3 regions of the Dietzia sp. B32 genome follow, and region 1 is predicted to be linked to each of the others. Evidence: riboswitches for the same ligand, from Rfam matches in the RefSeq annotation. Region 1 holds a riboswitch; each other region holds the start of a gene.
What was found. A riboswitch is a leader RNA that binds a small molecule or an ion and turns the genes downstream of it on or off. The one in region 1 is predicted to bind cobalamin.
Positions count from the first base shown of each region.

Region 2: linked by a shared signal. The riboswitch ahead of L8M95_RS09720 (ABC transporter substrate-binding protein) and the one ahead of L8M95_RS17260 (ABC transporter substrate-binding protein) in region 1 are both predicted to bind cobalamin.
Region 3: linked by a shared signal. The riboswitch ahead of L8M95_RS14165 (VWA domain-containing protein) and the one ahead of L8M95_RS17260 (ABC transporter substrate-binding protein) in region 1 are both predicted to bind cobalamin.

Region 1 is NZ_CP093845.1:3,668,578-3,673,174, forward strand. It holds gene L8M95_RS17250 (ABC transporter ATP-binding protein) at 1-551, opposite strand, end outside; gene L8M95_RS17255 (alpha/beta hydrolase) at 611-1,705, shown strand; cobalamin riboswitch at 1,718-1,896, shown strand; gene L8M95_RS17260 (ABC transporter substrate-binding protein) at 1,951-2,991, shown strand; gene L8M95_RS17265 (iron ABC transporter permease) at 2,996-4,081, shown strand; gene L8M95_RS17270 (ABC transporter ATP-binding protein) at 4,078-4,597, shown strand, end outside.
Region 2 is NZ_CP093845.1:2,031,975-2,036,571, reverse strand. It holds gene L8M95_RS09730 (ABC transporter ATP-binding protein) at 1-696, opposite strand, end outside; gene L8M95_RS09725 (iron ABC transporter permease) at 693-1,721, opposite strand; gene L8M95_RS09720 (ABC transporter substrate-binding protein) at 1,718-2,677, opposite strand; cobalamin riboswitch at 2,766-2,909, opposite strand; gene ggt (gamma-glutamyltransferase) at 2,905-4,597, opposite strand, start outside.
Region 3 is NZ_CP093845.1:2,991,057-2,995,653, reverse strand. It holds gene cobO (cob(I)yrinic acid a,c-diamide adenosyltransferase) at 1-230, opposite strand, end outside; gene L8M95_RS14165 (VWA domain-containing protein) at 230-2,494, opposite strand; cobalamin riboswitch at 2,516-2,700, opposite strand; gene cbiE (precorrin-6y C5,15-methyltransferase (decarboxylating) subunit CbiE) at 2,776-4,020, shown strand; gene L8M95_RS14155 (cobalt-precorrin-4/precorrin-4 C(11)-methyltransferase) at 4,017-4,597, shown strand, end outside.

The DNA.
Region 1 (4,597 bases):
CCACCGTCGACGGCCTCGCGGACGCACTCCTGGAACGTCTGCTCCATGAGCGGGTCGAGGCCGGAGGTGGGCTCGTCCAGGACGAGCAGCTCCGCGTCGGACGCCAGCGCGGCGATCAGTGACACTTTCTGTCGATTGCCCTTGGAGTAGTCGCGCGTGCGCTTGGTGGGGTCCAGGCGGAAGCGGTCGATCAGTCCGTCGCGCCTGTCGGGGTCGAGTCCTCCGAGCGCCCGGCCCAGCAGGTCGATGCACTGGCCGCCCGTCAGCCGCGGCCACAGGGTCACCTCACCGGGGACGTAGGCCAGCCGGGCGTGCAGCTGGACCGCGTCTCGCCACGGGTCGCCGCCGAACACCGTCACCCGGCCGGAGTCGGCGCGCATGAGCCCGAGCAGGATCCGGATCGTGGTGGATTTTCCCGACCCGTTGGGGCCGAGGAACCCGTGGACCTCCCCCCGGCGCACGTCCAGGTCGAGCTCGTCCAGGGCCCGGGCCCGGCCGAAGGTCTTGACCAGGCTCTCGACCCGCACCACGCTCTCGTCTTCTGAACGCATGACCAGCTCCTTCGTCCGATTACCCTGATCATCCCAGGGATCCGCGTCACAATGTGGGCATGCGCTCTCCCATGTCCGGCCACCGTGCCTTCTCCCCGTCGATCGCGGATCGCGTCACCAAATCGGTCATGACCGCTGCGGGGTTCCTGCCCGGCCGGCTGCTCCGAGTAGTGGGTGGGACCCCGAGGCGGCTGGACGGCCAGGTTCTCGACCCGCACTTCCAGGCCGGGCTCCGGGTCATCTCGATGACGTCCGAGGGTGAATACGAGGACCTCACCGTCGACAGGGCACGTTCGGCTGTCGAGCGGTCGGCGTTCACGGTCTCGGGCAAGAAGATCGACCTCGCCGTCGTCTCCGACATCGTCCTCCCGCTCGGCGGCACCGGTCCGGACCGGGCCGACCTGCCCGCTCGCCTCTACTCGCCGGTCGAGGGGGACGAGCCGCTGCCGGTGCTGGTGTACTTCCACGGCGGCGGCTGGGTGCTCGGCAGCGTCGACTCGCACGACGCGACCTGCCGCTACATCGCACGGGCGGGCCGACTCAAGGTGATCAGCGTCGACTACCGGCTGGCACCGGAGTTCCGGTTCCCCACCGCCTCCGAGGACGCCCTCGCCGCGTTCCGGTACGTCCGCGACCACGCCGACGAATTCGGCGTGGACCCGACGCGCATCGCGGTGGGCGGTGACAGCGCCGGCGGCAACCTGGCGGCGGTGGTGTGCCAGCAGACGCGCGACGCCGGGGAGAAGATGCCGGACTTCCAACTGCTGTTCGTCCCCGCCACCAACATGTCCGCGCGGACCCGCTCGTACGAGCTGTTCGGCGACGGCTTCTTCCTCACCCGGGCCAACATGGACTGGTACGAGGAGACCTACATCCGGTCCGACGAGGACCGGTTCGACCCCCGCGCCTCCCCCCTGCTGGCGGAGGACTTCTCGGGACTGCCGCCCGCCCACGTGGCCACGGGCGGGTTCGACCCGCTGCGCGACGAGGGCGAGGCGTACGCCCGGAAGATGGCCGACGCCGGTGTCCCGGTCTCGCTGCGCCGCCACGATTCGCTGGTCCACCCGTTCGTCAACGCCGTCGGGGCCACCCCGCTCGCGCGCTCGGCACTGTCCGAGGCGGTGGGCGCGATGCGGATGGGGCTGGCGTACTGACCCTGGAGCGCGTGTTACCTTGTGATCGCCAGCGAGACCGATCGGTCGCGGGAATCCGGTGTGACTCCGGAACTGACGCGCAGCGGTGAGGGTGATGGCGGGGCACGATGCCACTGGGCCGCACGGTCTGGGAAGGCGCTCCGTCCAGGTGATCCCGAGTCCGAATACCGGCTGGCCCTCGCGGTGACAACCGCCAGGTCATCATCGGGCTTCGCGTTCCAGGCCCGCGACCTCGGAGCACACCCATGCGTTCTTCCGCCTTGTTCACCCTCGCCGGCGTCACCCTTCTCACCCTGGCCTCCTGCACCGCCCACGACCCGGCCGCGATCGCCGGCCCGCGCACCGATCCGATCGAGAACTGCGGGGAGCAGGTGCAGGTCGAGGCCCCGCCCGAGCGGGTCGTCTCACTCAACCAGGGCTCCACCGAGATCCTGTACGCCCTCGGCCTCGGCGACCGGATGGTCGGCACCGCCACCTGGACCGACCCGGTCCTGCCCGAGTTCGCCGAGGTGAACAGGTCAGTCCCCCGCCTGGCCGACAACGCGCCGTCGATGGAGGCCGTCCTCGACGTGGAGCCGGACTTCGTCACCGCCTCCTTCGGCAGCACCCTCGGGGAGGGCGGGGTCGCCGCCCGCGAGCAGTTCCACGAACTCGGCGTGGGCACGTACCTCTCCCCCACCGACTGTGTGGGCAAGGTCGCCGACTCCGGGGACGGCGTCCGGGAGACCCCGCTGACCCCGGACCTGCTCTACCGCGAGATCACCGAGCTCGCCCGGATCTTCGACGTGGAGCAGGCCGGTGACGAGCTGGTGGCGGACCTGCAGCGCCGGCTCGACGAGGCCGCCGAGAGCGTCGATGCCCGCGGGATCTCCGCGATGTACTGGTTCGCCAACTCCGAGTCCCCGTACCTGGCCGGCTGCTGCGGTGCCCCCGGCCTCATCTCGACCACCCTGGGCCTGGAGAACGCCTTCGACGACACCACCCAGGAGTGGCCGCAGATCAGCTGGGAGGTCGTGGCCGAGCGCGACCCGGACGTGATCGTCGTGGGCGACCTGACCCGCAAGAGCCAGACCGCCGAGACCGCGGAGGCCAAGATCGCCTACCTCGAGTCCAACCCCGTCACCCGGGAGATGGCCGCGGTCCGCGAGAAGCGATTCATCGACATCACCGGCGCCGAGATGAACCCGTCGCTGCGCACGATCTACGGGGTGGAGACCGTCGCGGCGGGGCTCACCGAGCTTGGACTCACCACGCCGGGTCTCGCCGAGCCGGACCCGGCGAACTGACCCGATGACCCTCGCACCCGAGAGGACCCCCGCCACGGTGGGCCCGGCGTCACCGCACCGGCGGCCGCCACTGCGGCGACCGTCCGCACTGGTCACCCTGTGGCTCGGCGGCCTGGGGCTGCTGGCGGTGTCGGCAGCGCTCGTCATCACCATCGGCCCGTCCGGACTCACCGCCGCCGACGTCGTCCAGTCCGCGCTGGCCCGCCTCACCGGAGCCGACTCCGGGCTCACGCGGATCCAGGAGGGGATCATCTGGAACCTGCGGCTGCCGCGCACCCTCATGGCCGCGCTGGCCGGGGCGGGGCTCGCACTGTGCGGCGTCATCCTGCAGTCGCTGCTTCGCAACCCGCTGGCAGACCCGTACATCCTCGGCATCTCCTCCGGGGCCTCGACCGGGGCGGTCCTCGTGGTGGTGCTCGGGGTCGGGGCGGGCGCGGTCGGGCTCACCACGGGGGCGTTCGTCGGGGCGCTCGCCGCGTTCGGCTTCGTCCTGGTCCTGGCCTTCGCGTCCGGCGGGACGCCCGACCGGGTGGTGCTGGCGGGGGTCGCGGCCACCCAGTTGTTCTCCGCGGTGACCTCGTTCGTCGTCTACATCGCCGCCGACGCCGAGCAGACCCGCGGCGTGCTGTTCTGGCTGCTCGGCTCGCTGGCCTCCGTCCGCTGGTCGGACGTGGCGGTGTGCGGCGTCGTGGTCCTGCTCGGGCTGGTGGCGTGCCTGCTGCACACCTCCAGCCTCGACGCGTTCACCTTCGGCCAGGACGCCGCGGCCGCCCTCGGCGTCAACGTGGCGCGCACCCGGCTGGTGCTCATGGTGGTGACGGCGCTCGTCACGGCCGTCATCGTGAGCACCTGCGGGGCGATCGGCTTCGTGGGCCTAGTGCTGCCACACGCCGCCCGTGCCCTGGTCGGCGGCCGGCACCGGGTCCTCGTCCCGACCGCGGCGCTGATGGGGGCCGTGTTCGTGGTGTGGATCGACGCGGTCTCCCGCACCGTGATCGCGCCCCAGGAGTTGCCGATCGGGGTGGCGACCGCGCTCATCGGCGTCCCGGCCTTCGTCGGGCTCCTCCTGCGACGGGGACGGGGCCGATGACCCCGGCCACAGGCGCCCCGTCGACGCTCGAGGCGCGCAGCGTCTCGTGGTCCGTGCGCGGCCGGACCATCCTCGACGACGTCAGCGTGGCCCCGGCCCACGGCACGATGGTCGGGGTGCTGGGGCCGAACGGATCCGGCAAGTCGACGCTCCTGCGCATCCTGACGGGCCTACTCCGCCCCGACACCGGATCGGTGCACCTCGACGGCACGGACATCCGATCACTCCCCCGCAAACGCCTGTCCCGGCGCCTGGCGCTGGTGGCGCAGGAGGCGACCACCGACCAGAACCCCACGGTCCGGGAGGTCATCGAACTCGGCCGCATCCCGCATCGCCCGGCCTGGTCGGGCCCCGCTCCCGGGGACGACGGGGTGGTGCGGCGCGCGGCGGCCACGACCGGCCTCGGCGACCGCCTGGACCAGCGGTACGCGACGCTGTCCGGCGGCGAGCGGCAGCGGGTGCAGATCGCGCGGGCCCTGGCCCAGGAGCCCGGGGTGCTGGTCCTCGACGAACCGA
Region 2 (4,597 bases), 1.6 Mb from region 1:
GTCGAGCAGCACCAACCGCTGCCCGTAGTGAGCGGCCGAGGTGAGGTCGTGCATCGCCGCCACCACGGTCAGCCCGGTCTCGCGGCGCATGGAGTCCACCAGGTCGAGGACCTGCTGCTGGTGGCCGATGTCCAGCGCGCTCGTCGGCTCGTCGAGCAGCAGCACCCGCGGTTCCTGCGCGAGCGAGCGGCCCAGCACCACCCGCTGCAGTTCGCCCCCGGACAGGGTCGTGGCGATGCGCGAGGCCAGAGCGTGCAGCCCCAGGCGGTCGATGACCTGCTCGACCACCTCGCGGTCGTGGGCGGACTCGGTGCCGAAGCGCGCGATGTGGGGGGTGCGACCGAGCCCGATGAGTTCGCGTGCCGTGACCCCCTCGGGGACGACCGGGCGCTGCGGCATCATCGCGACCGTCCGCGCCACCCGGCGGCGTCCGGCCCGGCGCGGCGTCAGCCCGTCGACCTCGATGCGACCGGTGGCCGGGATGAGACCGGCGAGAGCGAACAGCAGGGTCGTCTTGCCGGACCCGTTGGGGCCCACGAGGGACACCCAGGAGCCGGCGGGCACGGTGAGGTCGATGCCGTGGAGGATGGCGGTGCGGTCGCGGGTGACCCGCAGGTCACGGCAGGTCAGGGCGGCGGGCGCGGACCCGGCGCACCCTGCGGACCCCGCGGACCCTGCGGACGGTGTGGCGCTCATATGTGCCCCCGGCTGCGACGCAGGACCAGGAGGAAGAACGGGGCGCCGATCGCCGCCGTCACCACGCCGATGGGCAGCTCGGCCGGGCTCATCGCGGTCCGGGCGACGACGTCGGCGAGGATGAGGAACGTGGCCCCGACCAGCAACGATACCGGCAGGAGCAGCCGGTGACCCGGCCCGATGAGCATGCGCACCGCGTGGGGGATGACGATGCCCACGAACCCGATGAGACCGGACACCGACACCACCGCCGCGGTGCCGAGCGTGGCCACGCTGATGAGGACCAACCGCACGCGCGCCGGGGCGATCCCCAGCGTCGCGGCCTCGGTGTCGCCGACCGCCATGACGTCGAGGGTGCGCCGGAACAGGGCGATCACCGCCACCGAGACGATCACGTACGGCAGCACCGTCTGCACGTCGGACCAACCGCTGGTCGTGAGGCGGCCGAGCATCCACGAGTACACCTGGCGCAGGGTCTCGTCGTGGCGCTGCATGAAGAACGTCTGGACGGCGCTGGCGAACGCGGCCACCGCGACGCCGGCGAGGATGATGACGACCTCGCTGCGTCCGCCGCCGACGCTGCGGCCCAGCGTGTAGGTGGCCAGTACGGCGATCATGCCGCCGGCGAACGCGGCGGGCGGCACCATCGCCGATCCCATCGCACCGCCCACGACGATCGCCAGGGTCGCGCCCAGGCCCGCCCCGCTGGACACACCCAGCAGGTACGGGTCGGCGAGCGGGTTGCGGAAGACGCCCTGGTAGGTGGCCCCGGCGATCGCCAGCATCGCGCCGACGACCGCCCCCAGCACCACCCGCGGGATACGGATCTCCCACAGGATGACCTGCTGCCGCTCGGTGAACCCGGAGTCGACCTCGACCAGCGGCAATCGGCCGACGAGCTCGAGCACCACGCCGCCCGGGGTGAGCCCCGCCGGGCCGATGAGGGTGCCCAGCAGGACCGCGGCCCCCAGCAGCAGCGTCGCCCCGCCGAGCACCAGGGCGTGGCGAGGCGACGGGCGGGTCATGAGGTGGGCTGGCTCTCGGCCGCCCCCGCGGTGTCCGGCGTGGCCGGTGCGGCGTCGGGCACCGCCGAGACGATCGCCGCGACCTCGCGCATGAAGTCCACGATGCGCGGGCCCCACCGGCTGGACAGGTCCTCGTCGACCACGTGGACGCGTCCCTCGCGTACGGCCGTCAACCCGTCCCACCCCGGCCGCTCGGCGACGACCTCCGGGGTGATGCCGCAGCACTGGCCGTCGGCGAGGAACACCAGGTCGGGGTCGGCCTCGAGGATGAGCTCCTCCGACAGCTGGGGGTACGGGTCGTCACCGGTGGCGACCGAGGTCAGGCCCAGCAGGGAGTACACCTCGCCGACGTAGGTGGCGTCGGTGACCGTGTAGTAGGTGTCGTCGAGCTCGTGGAAGTACGTCAGCGGGGTCTCGCGCTCCGGCACGGAGGCGACGATCTCGTCGATCTCGACCTGCATCCGTGACACCAGCTCCGCGGCCTCGCCGATGTGCCCGGTGGCGGCGCCGACCTGTTCGAGCTGCGCGTAGGTGTCGTCGAGGGTCTGCGCGGCCGGCAGCTGGAGCACCTCGACGCCGGAGCGTTCCAGCCCGGCCACGATGTCGCCGTTGTCGTCGGTGAGCACCACCAGGTCCGGTGCGTACCCCAGGATCGCCTCGAGGTTGGGCGTGTAACCGGACAGGTCGGTGACCGGGGCGCCGGCGGGGAAATCGGAGCGCTCGTCGACCGCCACGACCCGGTCCCCGGCGCCGACGGCGTAGAGCATCTCGGTGGTGACCGGGGCCAGCGACACGATCGCCTGCGGATCGTCGGCCGCGGCGGTGGTCTGATCGGCCGACGCCGGCTCGTCGCCGCCGGTCCCGCTGCACGCCGAGACGAGCAGGGTGACGGCGGCCAGGGGGGCCGCGAGCAGGAGTGAGCGGGGTCGGCGGGGCCGCCGGTATGGGTGGTGCATGACATCCTCCGGGAGACGGAGGACGAAAGCAGCTCGGCTGCGACGAGGACGTCGCGGCACGCAACCGTCCTTCGTCCGAGGTCAGTTCGTACGGCGCCGCGGTATCGGCCGACCTGGCTTGCCCGTCCGGGGGGACGGGATCACAGTTGCGGGACAGCGTCGGATTCACACCGACTTCCGCCGTGTACCACGGTGTCCGGTGCAGGACCGGACCTGTCGAGGGTAGCTCACCCGCCCAGCACGACCCCCTCGCGCCGCGGGTCGGCGCCGCCGACGAGGGTGCCGTCGGACTGCCGCAGGATCGCGGAGAGCCCGGACGATTGGTCGTCCGTGGAGACCTCGTGGCCGAGCTCGGTGAGCCGCCCGGTCACCGCCGCCGGGTCGCGTGCCACCGCCGGGTGCTCCCCGCCCACCGCCGTCTCGGGGGAGTTGCTCGCCCCGAACGACGGGGCGCCCACCGCCTGCTGTGGGTCCAGGCCCCAGTCGAGCATCCCGACGAGCGTCTTGACCACGAACTGGATGATCCGCGATCCGCCGGGCGAGCCCACCACCGCGCGCAGGTCGCCGCGGGCGAGAGGAGATCCGTCGAAGACCATCGTGGGAGCCATGGACGAGCGGGGCCGCTTGCCCGGCTGCACACGGTTGGCCTGCAGCTCCCCGGCCTCGTTGCGGGGCTCGGCCGCGAAGTCGGTGAGCTGGTTGTTGAGCAGGAATCCCTCCACCATCTGGAAGGAACCGAACGCCGACTCCACGGTGGTGGTCAGCGCGGCCGCGTTGCCCTCGGCGTCGATGATGCTGATGTGGCTGGTGCCGTGCTCGGGTCCGGTGAACACGCCGCGGGCGTCGAAGGCGAACTCGCCGGGCTCGGCCTCGCCCATGGAGCGGTCGGGGTCGATGAGCTCGGCCCGCCCGGCCAGGTACCCGGGACGCAGCAGGGTCAGCGGCGAGCCGAGGGGCGGCGGGACGAAGCGTGGGTCGGCGATGTAGACGTCGCGGTCGGCGTAGGCGAGCCTTTCCGCCTCGGTCACCAGGTGCACCGCCTCCGGCGAGGGCAGGCCTCCGTCGTCGTCGACTCCGGTCGGTGGGTACGCGGCGAGGTTCTTGTCCGCCAGCATCGTCATGGTCGCTGCGACCGCGGTGCCGCCGGAGGACGGCGGCCCCATGCCGCACACGGCGTGGTCCCGGTAGGGGCTGCACACGGGGTCGCGGGTGGTCGCCTGGTAGCCGGCGAGGTCGTCGAGCGTCATCGCGCCCGGCGTGATGCCCTCGCGTTGCGTGGTGACCTGCTCGATGATCGCCTCGGCGATCGCGCCCGTGTAGAACGCGTCGGCGCCCTCGCTGGCCACTGCTGCGAGGGTTTTGGCGTAGGCCGGGTTCGTCAGGCGAGTCCCGGCGGGTTTCCCGGTGCCGCCCTCGAGGAAGTAGGCGGCGGCGTCGGGGTCGCGGGCCAGGTCCTCGGCGGCGTCGGCGATGGACGCGGCCAGACGCGGGCTGATGTCGAACCCGTCGTCGGCCAGCACCACGGCCGGGTCGAACAACTCCCGCCACTCGCGGGTGCCGTGGTCGTCGTGCGCGGACTCGAGCAGCCGCAGGATGCCGGGTACGCCGATCGACCGTCCGCTGCGGCGGGCGTCGGGTTGCGGCTCGCCTGTGTCCTCGGGGGAGATGTGGCGCAGGTAGTCGACGGTGGCGGCCGCGGGCGCCGTCTCGCGGCCGTCGTAGGTCTCGAGCTGCCGGGTGCCCTGGTCGTAGTAGAGCAGGAACCCGCCGCCGCCGAGGCCGGAGGACTGCGGTTCGACCAGCCCCAGCACGGCCTGGGCGGTGACGAGCGCGTCCGCGGCCGTGCCCCCGTCGGCGAGTACCTCGCACGCGGCCAGGGTGGACAGGGGGTGCGCGGTGGACACCGAGTACGACGCGGTG
Region 3 (4,597 bases), 680 kb from region 1:
CGGGCGAGGCGTTCCATGACGGTCTGCTCGCCGATGCGCCACTTGGCGGACTTGACGAACTGGAACACCCCGATGTCCCAGCCCTGGTTCCAGGCGCGCATCGCCAGGCCGAACGCGGCGGTGGACTTTCCCTTGCCGGGCCCGGTGTGGACCATGACCAGCGGCCGGTTGCGGCGTTGGCGGGTGCTGAGCCCGTCGTCGGGCACGATCTCCGGCTGTCCCTTGGGCATCAGGCCACCTCACCTTCGGTGCGCGGATGGCCGGGTCGCATGCGGTCGTCCGGGGCCGGGCCGCGGTCGGCGGAACCTGGGTGCGCGGTGCGGGCGCGGACGGTATCGGTGAGTCCCTCGGCGGTGACCTCGCCCAACGGCACGTGGTCGGCGCCCAGGTGCCCGGCGAGCTCGGAGGCCAGGCCCATCCGGAAGCGGCCGGTCTCGCAGTCCACCACCACCGAGGCCACGCCGAGGGAGGCCAGCCCGGTCGCCGCGGTGCGGGACCTGGCGAGGGCGTCCGGGCCGTGGGTGGCGCGGCCGTCGGTGACGACGACGAGGAGGGCCCGCCGCCGCGGATCGCGGACGCCTTCGATGCGCAGGACCTCGGCGGCGGTGAGCAGTCCCTCGGCCAGTGGGGTCCGGCCGCCCGCTGGGAGTTCCGCGAGGCGGGTGGCCGCGATGTCGACCGACGAGGTGGGCGGCAGGGTCACGTGGGCCGCGGACCCGCGGAAGGTCACCAGTCCCACCTTGTCGCGGCGGCGGTAGGCGTCCAGCAGTAGGGAGAGGATCGCGGTCTTGACCTGCTCCATCCGGGTGCGGGCGGCCATGGAGCCGGAGGCGTCCACGCAGAACAGCACGAGGTTGGACTCGCGGCCCTCGCGCACCGCCGAGCGCAGGTCCTCGGCGGCCAGCCGGAGTCGACCGCCGTTGCGGCCGGCCTCGCGACCCCGGGCGGACTGCTGCGGCGCGGCGGAGCGGATCGTGGCGGGCAGGTGCAGGTCGGCCCCGGTGAACGCGCCCGCGCCGATGCGGCGGCCAGTGCTGGTAATGGCCCTCGACCGGCGGCCGGCCGCGCCCTGGCCGGTACCGGCGACGGCGAGCAGGCGGGTGCGGTACGGCGCCGCGGCCGCGGTGACTGTGCCCGGCTCGGGCGGGATGGGCCCGGGTGCGTCGGACCGCGAGCCGTCGCCGGGGGTGTCCTCCGCGGCGTGTCCGCCGGGCAGCTCGTCGGCTCGGCTGTCGGCGTCGTCGTCCGAGTGGCCGTCCGCCTGGTCGGTGCCCGCGGTGCCGGAGGCGTCGGCAGCGTCGGGGCTGTCCTCGGTCTGCTCGGTCTGCTCGGGTGCGTGCTCGTGCCCGGCGTCCTCGGCCGAGGCCCGCGCCGGGGTCGACTCGGCATCCGTCGTGTCTGCCGACGCGGACTCGTCTGCGGACTCCGACTGTTCGGCGTCGTCGGCTGGCGCGGTCTCGTCCCGGGGGTCGGGATCGGGCTCGTCGTCGTCGCCCAGGAGCCGTTCCAACAGGTCCTCGTCGAGCCCCGGCGCATCGAACGGGGCACGACGGCGGCGGTGGGGCAGTGCCATGCGCGCGGCGACGCGGATGTCCTCGCGGGTGATCCGGGTCCGGCCCTGCCATGCGGCGTGGGCGGCGGCGGTGCGGGCGGTAACGATGTCGGCGCGCATGCCGTCCACGTCGAAGCCCGCACACACCCGGGCGATGGTGGACAGCGCCCAGGGGGTCAGTCTCACCCGGTCGAGTACGCGCCGCGCGGCGGCGATCCGCTCGCGCACTGCGGCCTCGTCGGCGGCGTGGGCGGCGACGAATCCCGCCGGGTCGGCCTCGAACGCGATCCGGCGGCGCACCACCTCGGCGCGCAGCTCCGGGTCCCGGGGCGCGGCCACCTCCACGGTGAGGCCGAAGCGGTCCAGGAGCTGGGGCCGGAGCTCACCCTCCTCGGGGTTCATGGTGCCGATCAGCACGAAGCGCGCGGCGTGCTCCACCGAGATGCCGTCGCGCTCCACGGTCACCCGGCCCATCGCGGCGGCGTCGAGCAGCAGGTCCACCACGTGGTCGTGGAGCAGGTTGACCTCGTCCACGTAGAGCAGTCCGCGGTGTGCGCGGGCGAGTAGGCCCGGTTGGAACACGGTCACCCCGTCGGCAAGCGCACTCTCCAGGTGTAGTGATCCGGTGATGCGGTCCTCGGACACCCCGATTGGTAGCTCGACCAGGCGGACGGGCCGCCGCTCGGTGGGCGCGTCGTGGGGGATACGCCCGTCCGGGGTCTCGGAGCCGCGGTCGTCAGGTGCGGAGGAGAAGCGGTCGCCGGTGACGACCTCGACCTCCGGCAGGATCCCGGTGAGGGCGCGGACCATCGTGGACTTGGCCGTGCCCTTCTCGCCGCGGATCAGCACGCCGCCGACCGCCGGGGACACCGCGGTCAGGGTCAGGGCCAGCGCCATGTCGTCGGAACCGACGACAGCGCTGAAGGGGTAGTGCAGTGGCATGGGGGCTCCCGCTCTCGTCTGCCAGGCTGGTCAGCGCGAGGCCGGTCTCCGGACTTCCCGGCTCATCTCGGATGTGCGCGCGGGGCGCGATCGCCTGAGAGGCCGGGTTACCGTAGCGGGCCCTGTGCCGGATTCTCACCGGCTTCCCTGATTCTCCCCTCCGCCCGCTCTCGCGGTCGTGGGGCACCTCGTGCTGTGGGGTCTGTTCGGTTGTGTGGTGCCGAGGCTAGCCCAACGGCCTGTCCCGGGGCGCCTCAGGTGTCGCGGTAGGGTTCCGCGTCATGAATGCACGGGTGGTGGTCGTCGGCATCGGCGGCGACGGGTGGGCGGGGCTCGACGAGGCCCGCCGTCGCGCCATCATGGGCGCCGATGTGGTGCTCGGCGGCGAGCGTCATCTGGCGATGATTCCGGGCGAGGTGACGGCCGAACGCGTGCCGTGGCCGCGGCCGCTGCGGGACGGGTTGCCGGAGCTGCTCCAGCGGTGGGTCGGGCGGTCGATCGTGGCCCTGGCCTCGGGCGATCCGCTGGTCGCCGGGATCGGCACCACCCTGATCGAGCTGCTCGGCGCGGACGCGGTGGAGGTGCTCCCGGCGGTGTCCTCGGTCGCGCTGGCCCGCGCCAGGATGCGGTGGCCGGCCGAGTCCGTGGCGGTGCTGCGCGACCACCGCGCGCTGCCCCGTGAGCTGGCGCCGGGGCGGCGGGTGCTGGTGCTCTCGGCGGATCGGAACACGCCGGGAGAGGTCGCCGCGACGCTCCGGGGCGCCGGATACGGGGGGAGCGAGATGACCGTGCTCGCCGATCTGGGGAGTCCGACCGAGGCCCGGTTTTCCCGCGCGGCGCGCGACTGGGCTGTCGATCACGAGGCCCCCGCCCTGCACGTCCTGGCGGTTGAGTGCGTGGCCGACGCGTCCGCCCACCCGCTCGGACTGGTGCCGGGCCTGCCCGACGACGCCTTCGAGAACGACGGCCAGCTCACCCGCCGCGACCTGCGGGCTTCCGCCCTGTCGCGGCTCGCACCGATGGCCGGTGATTTGCTGTGGGACGTGGGCGCCGGCGCCGGGTCGGTGGGCATCGAGTGGATGCGCGCCCACCCGTCATGTCGGGCGATCGCGGTGGAGGCCGATCCCGAGCGGGCGGCGCGTGTCGCGCGCAACGCCGTGCGGCTGGGGGTGCCGTCGTTGGAGGTCGTCCACGGACGGGCGCCCCAGGCTCTGGACGGTCTGCCGCGGCCGGACGCGGTGTTCATCGGTGGAGGCGGCACTGCTCCTGGCCTGCTGAGACAGTGCTGGGACGCACTTCGTCCCGGCGGACGGCTGGTCGCGCATGCGGTGACTCTGGAGACCGAGCGCGTGGTGGTCGACGCCCGCGCCGAGTTCGGCGGGGAGCTGACCAGGATCCAGGTCGAGCACGCGGACTCGATCGGCCGGTTCGCCGGCTGGGCCCCCGCCCGTGCGGTGGTGCAGTGGGCGGCCGTGAAGCCATTCGTCGCTGCGGCTGATACTTCGGAAACAGGGGAGAGCTCGTGACCGTTCACTTCGTAGGAGCCGGCCCCGGCGCCGCTGATCTGCTGACGCTGCGCGCGGCTGCGTCCCTGCGCGAGGCCGACGTCTGCCTGTACGCGGGGACGTACCTCGACGACGGTGTGCTCGACCACTGCCGACCCGAGGCCCGGCTGGTGGACACCCAGCATCTGGACCTCGACGGGATCATCGGCGAGATCGTCGCCGCTCACGCCGATGGGCTCGAGGTGGTTCGGCTGTGTTCGGGTGACCCGTCGCTGTACTCGGCTCTCGCCGAGCAAACTCGCCGGCTCGACTCGGCTGGCGTGCCGTGGGACGTCGTTCCTGGTGTTCCGGCCTATGCGGCGGCCGCCGCCGAGCTGGGGGTGGAGCTCACGGTTCCCGAGGTGGTGCAGTCGGTGGTGCTCACCCGCGTTCAGGCTCGGTCGACGGCGATGCCGTCGACGGAGTCACTGGAGAACTTCGCCGCCACCGGCGCCACGCTGGTGCTGCACCTGGCGATCACCCGGATCCGTGAGCTGGCCGAGCGTCTGGTGCCCACGCACGGTGCCGACTGCCCGGTGGCGGTGGTGGCCAACGCGAG